DNA from 2 places in the Streptomyces sp. BI87 genome. Region 2 is predicted to be linked to the other one. Evidence: riboswitches for the same ligand, from Rfam matches in the RefSeq annotation. Region 2 holds a riboswitch; the other holds the start of a gene.
What was found. A riboswitch is a leader RNA that binds a small molecule or an ion and turns the genes downstream of it on or off. The one in region 2 is predicted to bind glycine.
Positions count from the first base shown of each region.

Region 1 (9,072 bases), 4.4 Mb from region 2:
CGGGCAGGATCAGGTGGGTCAGGGCGTCCCAGCTCGCGTCGAACTCACCGGTGAGCAAGCCGTCCAGGACGGCCAGTCCGGTCACTTCCGTGGCGTCGATGCCGGTGGTCAGCCGCCCGTAGCTGGGGAACCAGCCGAGGTTGACCGAGAAGACCGTCCGCAGCATGAAGGCGAGGAAGAAGACGGGGATGCAGATGCCGATCAGCGAGCTGGAGACGGCGGCGACGTCCAGCCAGCCGCCGCGCCGCTTGGCGGCGAAGTAGCCGAGCGGCACGCCGACGGCGACCGCGAGGACGATGGCCATCAGCGACAGCTCGACGGTGGCGGGGAATCGCAGGAGGAACTCGTCCATGACCGGCTGGCCGGTCTGGGTGGACGTGCCGAGGTCGCCCTCGATCAGCCGCTTGATGAAGCGGCCGTACTGCACGTACACCGGCTGGTCGAGCCCCAGAGCCCGGTTGATACGTGCCACCTCGGCCTCGGTCGCTTTCTCTCCGAGAATCGCCGAGGCGGGTCCGCCGGGCAGCCGGTTCAGCCAGATGAAGAGCAGAACCGACAGGCCGAGCAGGGTGGGTATGAGTTGAAGCAGTCTTCGTACGACGAAACGCAACACCCCGCGATGCCCCTTTCTTGCGTAGTTCGTGGTGCGCCTGTGTTCGGGCCGGGTCGCGGCCGGGCGCGTGGGGGGTGGTGGGAGGACGGCGCGCGGTGGTGACCGCGCACCGTCCCGGGCCGTGCACGCGGCGGGTCCGCCCGGCCGCGAACGTGCCGTGGCCGGGCGGACCCTGACGCACCGTGAGGTGCTGGTGCCGCGTGGTGCGGTGGTTACTTCTTGAACGTGACCTCGGCGAAGTTCTCCTGCGTCAGCGGGGAGACCAGCGGCGGGTTGACGTCCTTGGCGAAGGCGATCGCCGGCGGGGACGAGGAGATCGGGACGCCGGGCAGGTAGTCCATGACGACCTCGTTGGCGTGCTCGTAGAGCTTCACGCGCTTGGCGTGGTCGACCTCGGCGGAGGCCGCCTCCATCGCCTCGAAGACCTTCTTGTCCTTGAAGCCCCACTGCTTGTCGTACTCGGCGAACCAGGTACCGATGAAGTTGTAGGCGTCGTTGAAGTCACCGGTCCAGCCGAGCAGGTGCAGCTCGCAGCCGCCCGCCTCGGTGGCGTCGATGTAGTCCGGGGCCCACTTCATCGGCTTCGGGGTGACGGTGATGCCGACCTTCTCCAGGTCGGCCTTCATCAGCTCGAAGAGGTCACCCGGGGAGGGCATGTACGGACGGCTGACCTCGGTCGGGTAGCAGAACTCGACCTTCAGCTTCTCCTCGCCGGCCTTCTTCAGCAGGCTCTTGGACTTCGCCGGGTCGTAGGCGTACTTCGCGACCTTGTCGGAGAAGCCCTCGACGGTGTCCGGCATGAACTGCGTGGCCGCGACGCCGCCCTCGGGCAGCTGGGTCTTGACCAGGTTGTCCTTGTCGATCGCGTGGGCGATCGCGGCGCGGACGTCCTTGTCCTGGAGCTTCTTGTTCTTCTCCTGCGAGAAGCCCAGGTAGAAGATGTTGAAGACCTCACGGGTCGGGACCTGGAAGCCGGCCTTCTCCAGGGTCTTCACGTCGGCGGGCGACACGAGGTCGTAGCCGTCGATGTCACCGGCCTGGAGGGCCGAACGACGGCCTTCCTCGGTGTCGATGGTGCGGAAGACGAGGTTCTTGACCCCGGCCTTCTTGCCCCAGTAGTCGTCGAAGCGCTCAAGGGCGACTTCCTTGTTGCCCTTGTTCCACTTCGTGATCTTGTACGGGCCGGTACCGGCGACCGTGCCGGCCTGCTGGCTGTACTTGGGGTAGGTGATGGCGTCGCCCTTGGCGGACGCCTCCTCCTTCTCGTACGCCTTCAGCGCCTTCGGCGAGTGGATCGCGAGGGCTTGGAGCGAGAAGCCGCCGGGGAGGTTGGCGGAGGGCTTCTTCACCTCGATGACGGCGGTGTTCTCGTCCTTCGCCGTGCAGGACTTGTAGTTCGCCTTGGGGGCGTCCTTGTCCTCGTTCTTGGCGAAGCCGCCCATGATGGTCTGCCAGTAGTACGACACGGCGGAACTCTGGTACGTGCCCGTCCAGTTGAACCAGTGGTCGTAGTTGGCGCAGACCGCCTCGGCGTTGAACGCCTCACCGTCGTGGAACTTGACGCCCTTGCGCAGGTTGAAGGTCCAGACGGTGCCCTCGTCGTTCGAGTCCCACGTCTCGGCGAGACCGCCGACGAGCTTCGAGCCGCCGGGCTCGTGCTCCAGCAGCGCCTCGAAGGCCTGGCGGGTGACGCGGAAGGTCTCACCGTCGGACGCCAGCGCCGGGTCGAGGGAACCGGGGTCGCCGGCGCCGCCGAACACGAAGGTGTCCTTGCCGCCGTCCTTGCCCTTCCCTTCCGTGGTGTCTCGCTCACTGGAGCACCCGGTGACGATCAGCGCGGTCGCAGCCGCGACCGTGATCGCCCGAGTGACTCGGGACTTGAAAATGCGCATGGGCCCACCCCGGTTCAGCATTCATACAGAGGTCTTGACCGGCTGAACACTACCCACGTCTCTCACCGGGGAGAATGATCCGCATAGCGGTGATACCGACCTGAGACCCGGACAGACAACAAACCGCGCATATCCGGGACATCACTCCTTCCGGCACCGTTTACCGGACAGAAGCGCGCCTTCAGGGGCGCCGCGCAGGCGATTCCGCACCATTCGCTGCCGTACGAACACGCTGCGCTACACCGGACTTTCACACCCCGTCAGCCGAACCTCCGCACCCCTTCGCCCCATTGGCCGGGCGAGCCCCCTTATGTCCCCTCGGGCCGGTGGGCGGCGTGGAAGGGGACGTTCTCGAATGCTGGACGGCGAAAGTCGGTGGGCCCTCATTCCGCTCGCCTCATTCGTGTCCACCGGAAGCCCCCGCAAACCTCTGGCCAGCGGAAGTGCCGACAGAATTCCGGAGGCCGGGAGCGGAATGGGAGTGCGCGCGGAGCGCAGCGGAGCGAAAGGCGTGAAAAGGGGCGCCTGATGAATGATGGGCGGAATTCCGGGCGCTTCGCTCCGGAAGCTGGGCGCGGGCGTGCGCCGGCGTCTACGTGAAGGCGGCCGTGGCCCCGGCTCAGCGCCCGTACGGCTGCGGGTAGCCGTATCCCGAGGCGGGCGGGGCGGCGTGGGCGTCGCGGTCGTAGAAGGGGCGGGCGTGGGCGCGCAGCCAGAGGGCGACCGGGTCGTACGGGTCGGACATGGCGACGGTGGAGACGGCGAGGCCGTCCGGGACGGCGCCGACCGACTGGCGCATCATCGCCCGCACCGACTCCACGGCCTGGGCGCCCGGGTCGTAGACGTCGAGGCCGATGGCCAGGTACGGCACGCCGAGGGCGGGCTGGACCCAGGCGCGGCGCAGCGAGCGGAGCGCGGGGGTGCGGTGCGCGTTCTGCGCCAGCAGGGCGTAGAACTGCGGGAGTTCGATGACCGGCTCGGAGATGCGCAGCGGGCCCGGCGGCTGCGCGTCGAGGCCGACGGCGAGGCGGCGCAGGTCCGCCCAGGGGACGCCGACGCCGCCACCGGGGGCGTGCGGGTTGATCCAGAGGCCGACCTGGTCCTGGTAGAGCCCGGCGGCGGCCTCACGGGTGGAGACCACCTCGTGGGCGCGGGTCCAGCCGCTGGCGGAGAGTTCCTGGGCGGAGGTGACGCAGGGGGCGTAGCCGAGGCCGTCGACCTCCATGGCGGCGTACTGCGCGTCGGGGGAGCCGGCCTGGCCGTGCCAGAGCAGCATCCAGACCTGCCCGCCGGGGTCGGCGAGCGCGTGCAGCAGCCCCTCGTAGGCGTCGTACCGCCCGGGGGCGACCTGGCGCAGCATGTGCTCGACCTGCCCGGCCGCGGCCGTGCCCGACGCACTCACCTGTTGACCGCCCCTTCGTCACTTCGTCCCCCGGGGCCTGCCCCCGTCATGCCAGGACCGGTTCCGTGTGACACGGAACCGGCCAGGTCATGAAAACAGCTTAGGCCCTCCGTCCGTCGGTCAGGACGGCTCACGCCGGTAGAAGGTGCGCAGCTTGTTCGCCATCCACCGGGCCACCAGGTCGTCGGTGGCGTCCAGCAGGACGAGGTTGACCGGCCACGGGACCGGGGTGCGGCCCAGGGCGCGGCCGAGGGCGTCCATGGCGCGCTGGGCGGCGGCGTCGTCGTGGCGGTTCAGCTCGACGCCGACGAAGAGGACCGGGTCCCCGCCCTCGACGCTGGCCAGGCAGCGGCGGGCGGTGGCGACCACGCCGGACTCCTCGAACTCCCCGGCGGCGACGCCGAGGAAGTCCACCGGGTCCTCCTGCCAGTCGGGCTCGTAGGTGCGGACCCGGCCGCCGGTGGCCGGTCCGTCGAGCGGGGAGCGGCCGGTGCGGCACAGCTCGGCCACGGCCGGAGGCGGCAGCGGGACGCCGACGGTGCCGCCCGGGTTGACGGCGATGCCCAGCTGCGGGGGCAGGCCGCGGGCGAACTCGGTGGCCGGGGCGACGGCGAAGGCCAGGTGGCCGCCGACGCAGGAGCGGAACTGCTGCTCGGAGCTGAACACCGGGACGTACGCGCCCCCGTCGATGTCCAGCGTCGGCAGGTCCAGTGACCCGCTCTCGGGGCTGCCGCCGTTGGGCAGCGGGACCCAGACACTGCTGCGGCCGAGGACCTCGACCAGCCGTCCGCCCGCCGCCTCGGCGCCCAGGGAGGCCGCGAGGGCCTCCTCCAGTTCGTTGCTCGGCCATCCGCCGTAGAGCCCGTGGGGGGCCTGGGCCGGGATGCTCATCTGCTCACCGCCTGATCACACATACCTCGCCTGCGCCCCGACCCTACCCGCGTCGGGGCCCACGAGGGAGCGGGAGTTGACTCAGGCGCGGAAGGTGAGGGTACGCAGCCGGTCGGCGGCGGCGCGGTCGAGGAGGGTGGCGGAGCCGCAGCCCGGGGGCGGGGTGCCGGCGTCGAGGGTGGCGAGGAGGCGGGCGACGACGCGGCGGTGGCGCAGGAAGGCGTACCGGCTCACGCCTCTGCCCCGGGCGCGCTGGCCGTCGAGGGCGGTGTCCGGGTCGACGTCGAGGAAGACCATGTGCAGGGTGCGGCCGCGGCGGCGGGCCTCGCGGGCCAGCCAGTGGCGGACCCAGCGCTGGGTGCCGCAGTCGTGGACGACGACGCTGCGGCCCGCGCGGAGCATGCGGCGCAGGGCGGCGTAGTGGGCGAGGCGGGCGAGGGGGCGGTACAGGGCGTAGGGCAGGGCGGCGGGGAGGCGGGCCTCCCACTGCTCGCGGGTGTCCTGGGAGTCGGCGCGGGCGGCCCGGACGGTGCGGCGGATCAGGGTGGACTTGCCACTGCCGGGCAGGCCGGAGACGACGACGAGGTCGCCCTGGCCGAAGGTGAGGGTGTCGGGGGCGGGGCGGCCCCCGGTGGCCCGCAGGTCGCGGACGGTGGCCGGAATCTGCCGGGTGCCCGGCTGGGCGGGCAGGGCGGGCAGGGTCGTGGCGAGGGCGGGCGCCGGCCCGCCGGGACTCGGGGGCGGGGCGGAGACCTCCCGGCCGCTGCTGCTCTGCACCGTGGTGGGCTCCCCCCGTGCGGTCACGTGCGTCATCTCCCCCGAGTGTAAAGAGAAGGTAATGCGGCACAAGCCGATTACCGGTCCCGTCGGCCGCCGCCGGCGGTTTCACTGGCTGGTCACGCCGGGCGGGGGTCGTTTGGTTCCGCCGGGCGGCGGGGGTGGTCCCGGGTTGGCCGGAAGCCGCCGCCGCCGTCGCCCCCGGGGAGGGGTTCTGCCGCGCGGGGGTGCGTGCAATGATGGGCGCGAACTGCATACCGGCCGCTTGAATCCGCGCGGGAGAGTTCTGCCGGGGCCCCGAAGCCCTGGTCAGGACGCCGAAGGAGCAAGTCCCTCCCTTGAATCTCTCAGGCCCCGTACCGCGCGGGCGAGGCACATCTGAAAAGCGGGCCGCTCCGTCGGCCCCACCCAAGGTGCAAGTCATGGCCGCCCCGGCCGCTCGTCCGGGTGGCCGCGGCGAACCTCTCAGGTTTCGATGACAGATGGGGAGGATCGATTCCCCTCGCCGTCATGCCCTGGGAGCGCCCGGATATGAGCCAGACCCCCCGTACGACCGCACTCGACGCCACGCACCGTGCGCTCGGGGCCACCATGACCGACTTCGCCGGCTGGGACATGCCGCTGCGGTACGGCAGCGAGCGCGACGAGCACCAGGCGGTGCGCACCCGCGCCGGGCTCTTCGACCTCTCCCACATGGGCGAGATCACCGTGCTGGGCCCGGACGCCACCCGCTTCCTCGCCTACGCCCTGGTCGGCAACATCGCCACGATCGGCCCCGGCCGGGCCCGGTACACGATGATCTGCCAGGAGGACGGCGGCATCCTCGACGACCTGATCGTCTACCGGCGCGGTCCGGTCGAGTCCCCCGAGTTCATGGTCGTCGCCAACGCGGGCAACGCCCAGGTGGTACTGGACGCGCTGACCGAGCGGGCCGCCTCCTTCGACGTCGAGGTCCGCGACGACCGGGACGCGTACGCGCTGATCGCCGTGCAGGGCCCGGCCTCCCCGGCCATCCTCGCCTCGGTCACCGACGCCGACCTGGACGGGCTGAAGTACTACGCGGGGCTGCCCGGCACCGTCGCCGGGGTCGAGGCGCTGATCGCGCGGACCGGCTACACCGGTGAGGACGGCTTCGAGCTGTTCGTGGCCCCCGGCGACGCGGTCGCCCTGTGGGAGGCGCTGACCGCCGCCGGGGCCGGGACGGGCCTCGTGCCGTGCGGGCTCTCCTGCCGCGACACGCTGCGCCTGGAGGCGGGCATGCCGCTGTACGGGCACGAGCTGACCACGGCGCTCACCCCCTTCGACGCCGGGCTCGGCCGGGTGGTGAAGTTCGAGAAGGAGGGCGACTTCGTGGGCCGCGCCGCCCTGGAGAAGGCCGCCGCGGACGCCGCAGAGCATCCGCCGCGCACCCTGGTCGGCCTGGTCGCCGAGGGGCGCCGGGTGCCGCGCGCGGGCTACCCGGTGGTCGCGGACGGCCAGGTGGTCGGCGAGGTCACCTCGGGCGCCCCCTCCCCCACCCTGGGCAAGCCCGTCGCCATGGCCTACGTCGACGCCGCCCACGCGGCGCCCGGCACGCCCGGCGTCGGCGTCGACATCCGGGGCAGCCACGAGCCGTACGAGGTCGTGGCGCTGCCGTTCTACAAGCGCCAGAAGTAGCCCGCCTCCGCGCAACGTGACGCGACGCACCCGCTCCGTCCCGGATCGCGAGACCTTCCGTTCACCAGCACACCCCCGCGTACAGGAGAATTCACCCCATGAGCAACCCCCAGCAGCTGCGCTACAGCAAGGAGCACGAGTGGCTGTCGGCCGCCGAGGACGGCGTGTCGACGATCGGCATCACCGAGTACGCGGCAGGCGCGCTCGGTGACGTCGTCTACGCCCAGCTCCCGGAGGTCGGCGAAACGGTCACCGCGGGCGAGACCTGCGGCGAGCTGGAGTCGACCAAGTCGGTCAGCGACCTGTACTCCCCCGTCTCCGGTGAGGTCACCGAGATCAACGAGGACGTCGTGAACGACCCGTCGCTGGTGAACACCGCCCCCTTCGAGGGCGGCTGGCTGTTCAAGGTGCGCGTCAGCGAGGAGCCGGACGATCTGCTCTCGGCCGACGCGTACACCGAGTTCTCCGGCAACTGAGACCACCCCAGGGACTGTGATGTCTTCGAAGTCGCTTCTGAACACCCCCCTCCACGAGCTCGACCCGGACGTCGCCGCCGCCGTCGACGCCGAGCTGCTCCGTCAGCAGTCCACCCTCGAGATGATCGCCTCGGAGAACTTCGCTCCGGTCGCCGTCATGGAGGCGCAGGGCTCCGTCCTCACCAACAAGTACGCCGAGGGCTACCCGGGCCGCCGCTACTACGGCGGCTGTGAGCATGTCGACGTGATCGAGAAGATCGCCATCGACCGCATCAAGGAGCTCTTCGGCGCCGAGGCGGCCAACGTCCAGCCGCACTCCGGTGCGCAGGCCAACGCCGCCGCGATGTTCGCGCTGCTGAAGCCGGGCGACACGATCATGGGCCTGGACCTGGCCCACGGCGGCCACCTGACCCACGGCATGAAGATCAACTTCTCCGGCAAGCTCTACAACGTGGTCGCCTACCACGTCGACGCCGAGAGCGGCCAGGTCGACATGGCCGAGGTCGAGCGGCTCGCCAAGGAGTCCCGCCCGAAGCTGATCGTGGCCGGCTGGTCGGCCTACCCGCGCCAGCTGGACTTCGCCGCCTTCCGCCGGATCGCGGACGAGGTCGGGGCGTACCTGATGGTGGACATGGCGCACTTCGCCGGGCTGGTCGCGGCCGGGCTGCACCCCTCGCCGGTGCCGCACGCGCACGTCGTCACCACCACCACCCACAAGACGCTGGGCGGCCCGCGCGGCGGGGTCATCCTCTCCACCGCCGAGCTGGCCAAGAAGATCAACTCCGCGGTCTTCCCCGGTCAGCAGGGTGGTCCGCTGGAGCACGTGGTGGCCGCCAAGGCCGTCGCGTTCAAGGTCGCGGCCTCCGAGGAGTTCAAGGAGCGCCAGCGGCGCACCGTCGAGGGTGCCCGCATCCTCGCCGAGCGCCTGGTCCAGCCCGACGTCACCGACCACGGCGTCTCGGTCCTCTCCGGCGGCACCGACGTCCACCTGGTCCTCGTCGACCTGCGCGAGAGCCAGCTCGACGGCCAGCAGGCGGAGGACCGCCTCCACGAGGTCGGCATCACCGTCAACCGCAACGCCGTCCCGAACGACCCGCGGCCCCCGATGGTCACCTCGGGCCTGCGCATCGGCACGCCGGCGCTGGCCACCCGCGGCTTCCAGGCCGAGGACTTCGCCGAGGTCGCCGACATCATCGCCGAGGCCCTCAAGCCCTCGTACGAGGCCGAGGCGCTGAAGGCGCGGGTCACCGCGCTGGCCGAGAAGCACCCGCTGTACACCGGGCTCAACTAGTCCGGACGCCGGCGGTACACCTCCGCCGGCGTCGCACCGCGCACACTGGAGGGTGCGGGTCCGCTTCCACCGGC
Region 1 is NZ_CP110079.1:1,669,670-1,678,741, forward strand. It holds gene OIM89_RS07110 (ABC transporter permease) at 1-613, opposite strand, end outside; gene OIM89_RS07115 (ABC transporter substrate-binding protein) at 826-2,505, opposite strand; gene OIM89_RS07120 (enhanced serine sensitivity protein SseB C-terminal domain-containing protein) at 3,125-3,907, opposite strand; gene OIM89_RS07125 (enhanced serine sensitivity protein SseB) at 4,028-4,798, opposite strand; gene OIM89_RS07130 (AAA family ATPase) at 4,880-5,602, opposite strand; glycine riboswitch at 5,842-5,947, shown strand; gene gcvT (glycine cleavage system aminomethyltransferase GcvT) at 6,107-7,231, shown strand; gene gcvH (glycine cleavage system protein GcvH) at 7,330-7,707, shown strand; gene glyA (serine hydroxymethyltransferase) at 7,727-8,998, shown strand.
Region 1: it holds a riboswitch for glycine, as region 2 does, so the genes downstream of both, gcvT (glycine cleavage system aminomethyltransferase GcvT) here and gcvP (aminomethyl-transferring glycine dehydrogenase) in region 2, are expected to answer to the same signal.

Region 2 (9,072 bases):
GCCACGGTGGTGGTGACACGTGAGGAGAAGATCGTGGTGGACGCCTTGCGACCGGCGGAGCAGCCTGACTACGCTCGGTCGTCCAACGAGTGAGGCCCGAGCGTATGCACAGTGCCCGAGCGGGGCATGAGGTTGCGGGGGGTCGGCGCACGGCGGAGGCGGTGCGTGGTGGAAACTGTGCGGTGGAGACGGACGCGGTGAAGGCGTCCGGATCGGCCGTCGTGTGCAATCAGGGTTCGTCCTGCCCCACGGGCGGGTCTGTTTCGGTCAAGGGGAATCGCCCGTGAAGTTGTTTGCGAAGTTGTTCGGCAAGAGTGGGCGCGAGGACGGCGGCAAGGCCGCCCGGCACCGCGCCCCGCGCCAGGGAGAAGAGGAGCAGGGCGAGCGTCCCCTGTTCCGTGACGAGGTGGCCGGCGGTGACAATTCGGGCGCGTCGTCCGTTGACCGCTCCGGTGCCGGCGGCATAGGTTTCGGTGAACCATCAACCTCAAGTACGGGTGGAGACTTCGGTCCCGGCTCGTACGGAACCGAAGCCCCCGCAGGGCAGCCGCGGCAGGGAGGCCCGTCCATGGTGTGCAGCAGGTGCGGGCACCGCAACGCCGAGGCCAGCCGCTTCTGTTCCAACTGCGGAGCGCCCCTGACCGCCCAGGCGGCCCAGGAGCGCCCGTCGGAGACCACCTCGACGATCTCGATCTCCGGACTGGAGGCGTACGAGGCGGAGGTGACCGGGCAGAACCCGGCGCCGACGCTCTCCCCGGAGGCCCAGGCCGCCGTGGACGCCCTCCCGGCCGGATCGGCGCTGCTGGTGGTGCGCCGCGGGCCCAACGCCGGCAGCCGGTTCCTGCTCGACGGGGACCTGACGACGGCGGGGCGCCACCCGCAGGGTGACATCTTCCTGGACGACGTGACGGTCTCGCGCCGCCACGTCGAGTTCCGCCGCCAGGAGGACGGGGCCTTCACCGTCGCCGACGTGGGCAGCCTCAACGGCACCTACGTCAACCGCGAGCGCATCGACGCCGTCGCGCTCGCCAACGGCGACGAGGTGCAGATCGGCAAGTACCGGCTGGTCTTCTACGCCAGCCAGCGGGGCATCTGACCGTCAGGAAGGTCTATGCGTCAATCAGCGAGGGGCGGTGCCGGGAACGGCACCGCCGCCGCGGACAGTCGGCCGGTGAGTATCGGCACGGTGCTCAGCACGCTCCGTGACGAATTCCCCGAAGTGACCATCTCCAAGATCCGTTTCCTGGAGTCCGAGGGGCTCATCGAGCCGCAGCGCACCCCCTCGGGGTACCGCAAGTTCAGCCCGCAGGACATCGAGCGGCTCGCCCAGGTCCTGCGCATGCAGCGCGACCACTACCTCCCCCTCAAGGTCATCAAGGAGCACCTCGACGCCGTCGAGCGCGGCGAGGAGTACCCGCTCCCCGGCGTCGGCCGGCAGCGCGAGGCCCAGGAGACCGACCCCGGCGCTCCCACCGTCCGCCGCGTCGGCCGGGCGGAGCTCCTGGCCGCCGCCGAGGTCGGCGAGGAGGAACTCGCCGAATGGGAGTCGTACGGGCTGATCGGCCCGCTGCCCGAGGGGGACTACGACGCCCAGGCGGTGCGCGTCGCCGCTCTGGTGGCCGAACTGGGCCGCTCGGGAATCGAGCCGCGTCATCTGCGGGCCATGAAGGCCGCCGCCGACCGGGAGGCATCCCTGGTCGAGCAGATCGTCGCGCCCCTGCGCCTGCACCGGAATCCGCAGACCAGAGCCCATGCCCAGGAGCGGACCAAGGAGCTGGCCGAGCTCACCACGAGCCTGCATTCGGCGCTCTTCCAGACCGCTCTCGGGGTGCGTCTGCCCTGATCCGGACCGATCCAGCCGGAGCCCGACTACCCAAACCCGCCGGGCACGTCCTAGGGTTGCTGTGTGAACGAGCTCGACGTCGTAGGTGTCCGGGTCGAAATGCCCTCCAACCAGCCGATCGTGCTCCTGCGCGAAGTGGGAGGCGACCGCTACCTCCCCATCTGGATCGGACCGGGTGAGGCGACCGCCATCGCATTTGCCCAGCAGGGCATGGCCCCTGCCAGGCCGCTGACGCACGACCTCTTCAAGGACGTCCTGGAGGCCGTGGGGCAGGAGCTGACCGAAGTGCGCATCACCGACCTGCGGGAAGGCGTCTTCTACGCGGAGCTGGTCTTCGCCAGCGGGGTCGAGGTGAGCGCCCGCCCCTCCGACGCCATAGCGCTCGCGCTGCGCACCGGCACGCCGATCTACGGCAGTGACGGGGTGCTCGACGACGCGGGGATCGCCATCCCGGACGAGCAGGAGGACGAGGTGGAGAAGTTCCGCGAGTTCCTCGATCAGATCTCGCCCGAGGACTTCGGCACCAACAACAGCCAGTAGCGGCGGCTGACCCCTCCGGCCGATCGGCGGCCTTTCCCGGAAGCGGGACACGGTAAACCACCCTTGGGGGGAATATCACCCGGCGTGGCGAGCGCGGCGATCGTTGACGCACCCCGGGTGACTGCCTACCGTCGACAAGCAGGTCAAGGACGGAGGGTCGGCGTGAGCATCAGCGGCGACGGTACGACGGGGGGTGCTCCGGGGCTCAGCCCCCGCGAGCGCGGTCCGTACCCGCTTCACGGCAGGTCGGCGGCACGGCAGGGGCGGCCGGTCGAGGCCGTCGCCGACGGCGTGGAGAGGGCCGGGGACGACATCGGTTACCGGGGTCCCACCGCCTGCGCCGCGGCCGGGATCACCTACCGCCAACTGGACTACTGGGCCCGTACCGGGCTGGTCGAGCCGAGCGTGCGGCCGCCGCACGGGGGCGCCGCGCAGCGGCTCTACAGCTTCCGCGACGTGGTCGTCCTCAAGATCGTCAAGCGGTTCCTCGACACCGGGGTCTCCCTCCAGAACATCCGCACCACGGTCCAGCACCTGCGGGACGGCGGCTTCCGCGACCTGGAGCGGATGACGCTGATGAGCGACGGCGCCACCGTCTACGAGTGCACCTCGCCCGACGAGGTGGTCGACCTGCTCCAGGGCGGCCAGGGCATCTTCGGCATCGCGGTGGGCGTGGTCTGGTCGGACGTGGAGAGCGCCCTCGCCCAGCTCCACGGGGAGCGGGTGGAGACCGGGGAGACGGTGGTGCGCCACCACCCCGGCGACGAGCTGGCCCGGCGGCGCAACCGGGCGGTCTGAACGAGCCCACGGGCCGTCCGGCCGCCGTTGTCGGTGGCGTAGGGCAGCATCGACCCCGTGAGATCCGCGCCCACGATCCTCCATCTCGACATGGATGCCTTCTACGCCTCGGCGGAGCAGGCCGCCAAGCCGAGCCTGCGCGGAAAAGCGGTGGTGGTCGGTGGGCTCGGGCCGCGCGGAGTGGTGGCCACCGCCTCCTACGAGGCACGGCGGTTCGGGGTCCACTCGGCGATGCCCACCGCGCAGGCGCGTCGGCTCGCCCCGCACGCCGCGTACCTCACCCCCCGCTTCACCCTCTACCGCGACGTCAGCAACCAGGTCATGGGGCTGCTGCGGGGGCTCTCGCCGCTGGTGGAGCCGCTCAGCCTGGACGAGGCGTTCGTCGACCTGGAGGCGGGCGGGGCGGCCTTCGACAGCGGTTCCGCCCGCGAGGTGGGGGAGCGGCTGCGGGCGGACATCAGGAGGGTCACCGGGCTGAGCGGGTCGGTCGGGCTCGCCGTGTCGAAGATGCTCGCCAAGATCGGCTCGGAGCGGGCCAAGCCGGACGGCCTGGTCCTCATCGAGCCGGGCACGGAGCGGGAACTGCTGGCGCCGCTCCCGGTCCGGGTGCTGCCCGGCGTCGGCCCGGCCACCGGTGACCATCTGCGCCGTGCGGGCATCACCACCGTCGACGAGATCGCCGAGGCCGGCCAGGACGAACTGGTCCGGCTGCTCGGCCGGGCGCACGGCACCGGCCTGTACGCCATGGCCCTCGCCCTCGACGAGCGGCCCGTGGTCTCCGAGCGGGAGGGCAAGTCCGTCTCCGTGGAGGACACCTACGACCTGGACATCCACGACCGGGTCCGGGTGCGCGGCGAGGTCGCGCGGCTGGCGGAGCGGTGCACCAAGCGGCTGCGCGAGGCGGGCCGCTCGGGGCGCACGGTGGTCCTCAAGGTCCGCCGCTACGACTTCTCCACGCTGACCCGCTCGGAGACTCTGCGCGGCCCCACGGACGACCCCGCCGTCGTCCGGGAGGCCGCCGCGCGGCTCCTGGAGGGCGTGGACACCACCGGCGGGGTCCGTCTCCTCGGCGTGGGCGTCAGCGGCCTCGCCGACTACACGCAGGAGGACCTGTTCGCCCAGGCCGCGGGGGAGCGGGCCGCAGCTGAGGCGGCCGCGGGGGCGGAGGAGCCGGCTCCGGAGGGGCCCGCGGCCGAGACGGTGGACCCGGTCGCGCCGGCCGTCCCGGAGGAGCGGCGCTGGCCCGCCGGTCACGACGTGGTCCACGCCGTCCACGGGCCCGGCTGGGTCCAGGGCAGCGGGGTCGGACGCGTGACCGTCCGGTTCGAGACGCCGACCTCGGCGCCGGGCCGGGTGCGTACCTTCCGCACGGACGACCCGGAGCTGAGCCTGTCGGCGCCGCTCCCCCTGGTGGAGGAGGACAGCGGGCCCGACGGGGGGTGAGCGGGGTGGGTCAGGCGTCGTCGGTGCCCGCGACACGGCCGAAGTCGCGGTCGGGGGGCGGTTCGGGGGCGCCGAGGTCCAGTCCGTAGTGGTGGTAGAGCTGGAGTTCCTGCTCCGGGGAGAGGTGGCGGCCCACGCCGAAGTCGGGGGCCTCGCGGATGAGGGCGCGTTCGAACGGGATGCGCAGCCCTCCCTCGACCAGCTCGCTCGGTTCCAGGGGGACGAAGGCGTCGCGGCTGAAGAGGCCGGTGCGGACGGCGGCCCACTCCGGGACGCCGGTCGCGTCGTCCAGATAGACCTCGTCGACCGTGCCGACCTTGGTGCCGTGGCGGTCGAACGCCTTGCGTCCGATCAGGCTGCGGGGATCGATATCGCTCTGCACGGAACCCTCCCAGGGCATCGCAGCACATGCGTCCCTCCTACGAAAGGGCACATCCCGTCGCTCGGCCACTCGAACGGACCCGGCGCGGTTCCCGCTGATAGGCTGGTTGTGGCTGTCGACCCCGTGCGGGAGAGTCCTCCGGCGTTCACCGCGGAGGCGCCGAAGGAGCAAATCCTCCCCGGAATCTCTCAGGCCCCCGTACCGCACGGACGAGGTCACTCTGGAAAGCAGGACGGGAGGCGGACGCTCCGTGCGCACCCCGGCCTCACCGACGGTGAAAACCGGCCTCAGCGCCGGTGAAGCTCTCAGGTCCGGATGACAGAGGGGGAGGCCGTACGGGCACCCGCGGCGGGTGTCCCACGCAGGTCGCGTCGACCAGGAGGCCTCCGCATGACCGCCAACCGCACCCCGCTCTCCCGCCTCGAACAGGGCGTCCCGTTCGAACAGCGGCACATCGGGCCCGACGCCGGTGACCGCGCCAAGATGCTGGCTCAGGTGGGCTACGGCTCCCTGGACGAACTCACCGCCGCCGCCGTCCCCGACGTGATCAAGAGCGCCGAGGCGCTGGACCTGCCCGACGGCCGCTCCGAGGCGGAGGTCCTCGCCGAACTGCGCAGCCTGGCCGACCGCAACCAGGTCGTCGACTCCATGATCGGCCTGGGCTACTACGGTACCTTCACCCCGCCGGTCATCCTGCGGAACGTCATGGAGAACCCGGCCTGGTACACGGCGTACACGCCCTACCAGCCGGAGATCTCGCAGGGCCGGCTGGAGGCGCTGCTGAACTTCCAGACCACCGTCGCCGACCTCACCGGCCTGCCCACCTCCGGCGCCTCGCTGCTGGACGAGGGCACCGCCGCCGCCGAGGCGATGGCGCTCTCGCGCCGGGTCGGCAAGGTCAAGCAGGGTGTCTTCCTCATCGACGCCGACGCCTTCCCGCAGACCGTCGCGGTGATCGAGACCCGCGCCGAGCCGACCGGCGTCGAGGTGGTCGTCGCCGACCTCAGTGAGGGCATCCCCGCCGAGGTCGCCGAGCGGGGCGTCTTCGGCGTCCTCCTCCAGTACCCCGGTGCCTCCGGGGCCGTCCGCGACCTCAAGCCGGTCATCGACGCCGCCCACGAGCTGGGTGCCGTCGTCACCGTCGCCGCCGACCTGCTCGCCCTGACCCTGCTGACCCCGCCCGGTCAGCTCGGCGCCGACATCGCCGTCGGCACCAGCCAGCGCTTCGGCGTGCCCATGGGCTTCGGCGGCCCGCACGCCGGATACATGGCGGTCCGTGAGAAGTTCGCGCGCAGCCTCCCGGGCCGTCTGGTCGGTGTCTCGGTCGACGCCGACGGCGACCGCGCGTACCGGCTCGCCCTCCAGACCCGTGAGCAGCACATCCGCCGCGAGAAGGCCACCAGCAACATCTGCACCGCGCAGGTGCTGCTCGCCGTGATGGCCGGGATGTACGCGGTCTACCACGGGCCCGAGGGGCTGCGTGCCATCGCCGGGCGTACCCACCGCTTCGCCGCGCTGCTCGCCGCAGGGCTGCGCCGGAGCGGGGTCGAGATCACCGAGGAGTCGTTCTTCGACACCGTGACGGCCCGGGTGCCCGGCCGGGCCGCCGAGGTGGCCTCCGCCGCCCGCGAGCGGGGCATCAACCTCCGCCAGGTCGACGCCGACCACGTCTCCGTCGCCTGCGACGAGACCACCACCCGCGCCCGGCTCGCCGCGGTCTGGGAGGCCTTCGGGGTCTCCGCCGACATCGAGGAGCTGGACGCCTCCGCCCCGGACGCGCTGCCCGAGGCGCTGCTCCGTGAGGACGCGTACCTGACCCACCCGGTCTTCCACCAGTACCGCTCCGAGACCGCCATGCTCCGCTACCTCAAGCGGCTGGCCGACCGGGACTACGCGCTGGACCGGGGCATGATCCCGCTCGGCTCCTGCACGATGAAGCTGAACGCGACGACCGAGATGGAGCCGGTCACCTGGCCCGAGTTCGGCGCGCTGCACCCCTTCGCCCCGGCCGACCAGGCGCAGGGCTACCTCACGCTCATCCGCGAGCTGGAGGAGCGCCTTGCCGAGGTCACCGGCTACGACAAGGTCTCCCTCCAGCCCAACGCCGGCTCGCAGGGTGAGCTGGCCGGGCTGCTGGCAGTCCGCGGTTACCACCGGGCCAACGGCGACCTGGACCGCACCGTCTGCCTGATCCCCTCCTCGGCGCACGGAACCAACGCCGCCAGCGCCGTCATGGCCGGGATGAAGGTCGTCGTCGTCAAGACCTCCGACGACGGCGAGATCGAGATCGAGGACCTGCGGGCCAAGATCGACCAGTACCGCGAGCAGCTCGCCGTGCTCATGATCACCTACCCGTCGACCCACGGAGTCTTCGAGGAGCACGTCGCCGACATCTGCGCCGCCGTCCACGACGCGGGCGGCCAGGTCTACGTCGACGGCGCCAACCTCAACGCGCTGGTCGGCCTCGCCAAGCCCGGCCGGTTCGGCGGCGACGTCTCCCACCTCAACCTGCACAAGACCTTCTGCATCCCGCACGGCGGCGGCGGCCCCGGCGTCGGCCCGGTCGGTGTCCGCGAGCACCTGGCGCCCTTCCTGCCCAACCACCCGCTCCAGCCGGCCGCCGGGCCCGCCACCGGCGTCGGCCCGATCTCGGCCGCCCCGTGGGGCTCCGCGGGCATACTCCCGATCTCCTGGTCGTACGTGCGGCTGATGGGCGGCGAGGGGCTCAAGCGCGCCACCCAGGTCGCGGTCCTCGGCGCCAACTACATCGCCAAGCGGCTGGAGCCGCACTTCCCGGTGCTCTACACCGGCCCCGCCGGGCTCGTCGCCCACGAGTGCATCATCGACCTGCGCCCGCTCACCAAGGCGACCGGCGTCAGCGTCGACGACGTCGCCAAGCGGCTGGTCGACTACGGCTTCCACGCGCCGACCATGTCGTTCCCGGTTGCCGGGACGCTGATGATCGAGCCGACCGAGAGCGAGAACCTCGCCGAGCTCGACCGCTTCTGCGAGGCGATGATCGCCATCCGCGCCGAGATCGAGCAGGTGGCCACCGGCGCCTGGCCCGCCGAGGACAACCCGCTGCGCAACGCCCCGCACACCGCCCGCACCCTCACCGGCGACTGGGACCACCCCTACACCCGCGAGGAGGCCGTCTTCCCGGCCGGCGTGCACGCGGCCGACAAGTACTGGCCGCCGGTCCGCCGGATCGACCAGGCGTACGGCGACCGCAACCTGGTCTGCTCCTGCCCGCCGCTGGACGCGTACCAGGACTGATCGGCGGGCCTTCCCCACGGGGAGGCCGCAGACACGTGAGGGCCGGTTCGGAGGCGTCTCCGAGCCGGCCCTGCCGTTTCCTCTCGCGCGGTGTGCGGCTGCCGCGCGCCCTCGCTCACGCCGCCGTGGTCACCCGGCCCGGGGTCAGCGGCCGGTGCGGTGCGATGATCTGCCCGTCGGGCAGCAGCTCGCCGGTGTCCTCGAAGAGGACGACGCCGTTGCACAGCAGGCTCCAGCCCTGTTCCGGGCGGTGCGCCACGACGCGGGCGGCCTCCCGGTCGGCGGAGTCGGCGGTGGGGCAGAGAGGCTGGTGCTGGCACATGGGTGGGTTCTTTCCCTGCGATGTGGTTGCTGTCCTGCTCGACGTGTTCTTCATGACCGCCCCCGTCTGATCGGTCGTCCCAGTGTTGCCCCGTGGCGCTGAATCCGCAGGCATTTCGCGGCAGCGCTCCTCACTGGGGGAGGACGCGTCACCCGTGCGGGCGGTTCATGTCAACTGCCCTGTCAATTCGGGTCATTGGAACTGGTCACATCGGGCTAGCCCACAAGAGGGGTGGTGCGCCCCGGGCGCGAGGAGGGAGCGTACGGCCTCCCCGCGCCCCGGGCGGTCAGGCCGGCAGGAGCGGGCCCGGCAGCTGGCCGGGGGAGAGGCGCCGGGTCAGCACCGGCAGCAGCTCGGAGGCCGGGTAGGGCCGGTGGGCGGCGATGCCGGGCGGGGCCGGGGCGATCGGGACCAGCAGGTCGGTGGCGAGCGGGCCGCCCCGGCCGGCGTCGGCCGCCGGGTCGCCGT
Region 2 is NZ_CP110079.1:6,080,687-6,089,758, forward strand. It holds gene OIM89_RS27185 (DUF881 domain-containing protein) at 1-93, shown strand, start outside; gene OIM89_RS27190 (FHA domain-containing protein) at 176-1,096, shown strand; gene OIM89_RS27195 (MerR family transcriptional regulator) at 1,112-1,843, shown strand; gene OIM89_RS27200 (bifunctional nuclease family protein) at 1,907-2,383, shown strand; gene OIM89_RS27205 (MerR family transcriptional regulator) at 2,546-3,181, shown strand; gene OIM89_RS27210 (DNA polymerase IV) at 3,239-4,624, shown strand; gene OIM89_RS27215 (PRC-barrel domain-containing protein) at 4,635-5,006, opposite strand; glycine riboswitch at 5,123-5,220, shown strand; gene gcvP (aminomethyl-transferring glycine dehydrogenase) at 5,397-8,282, shown strand; gene OIM89_RS27225 (DUF5999 family protein) at 8,398-8,604, opposite strand; gene OIM89_RS27230 (hypothetical protein) at 8,891-9,072, opposite strand, start outside.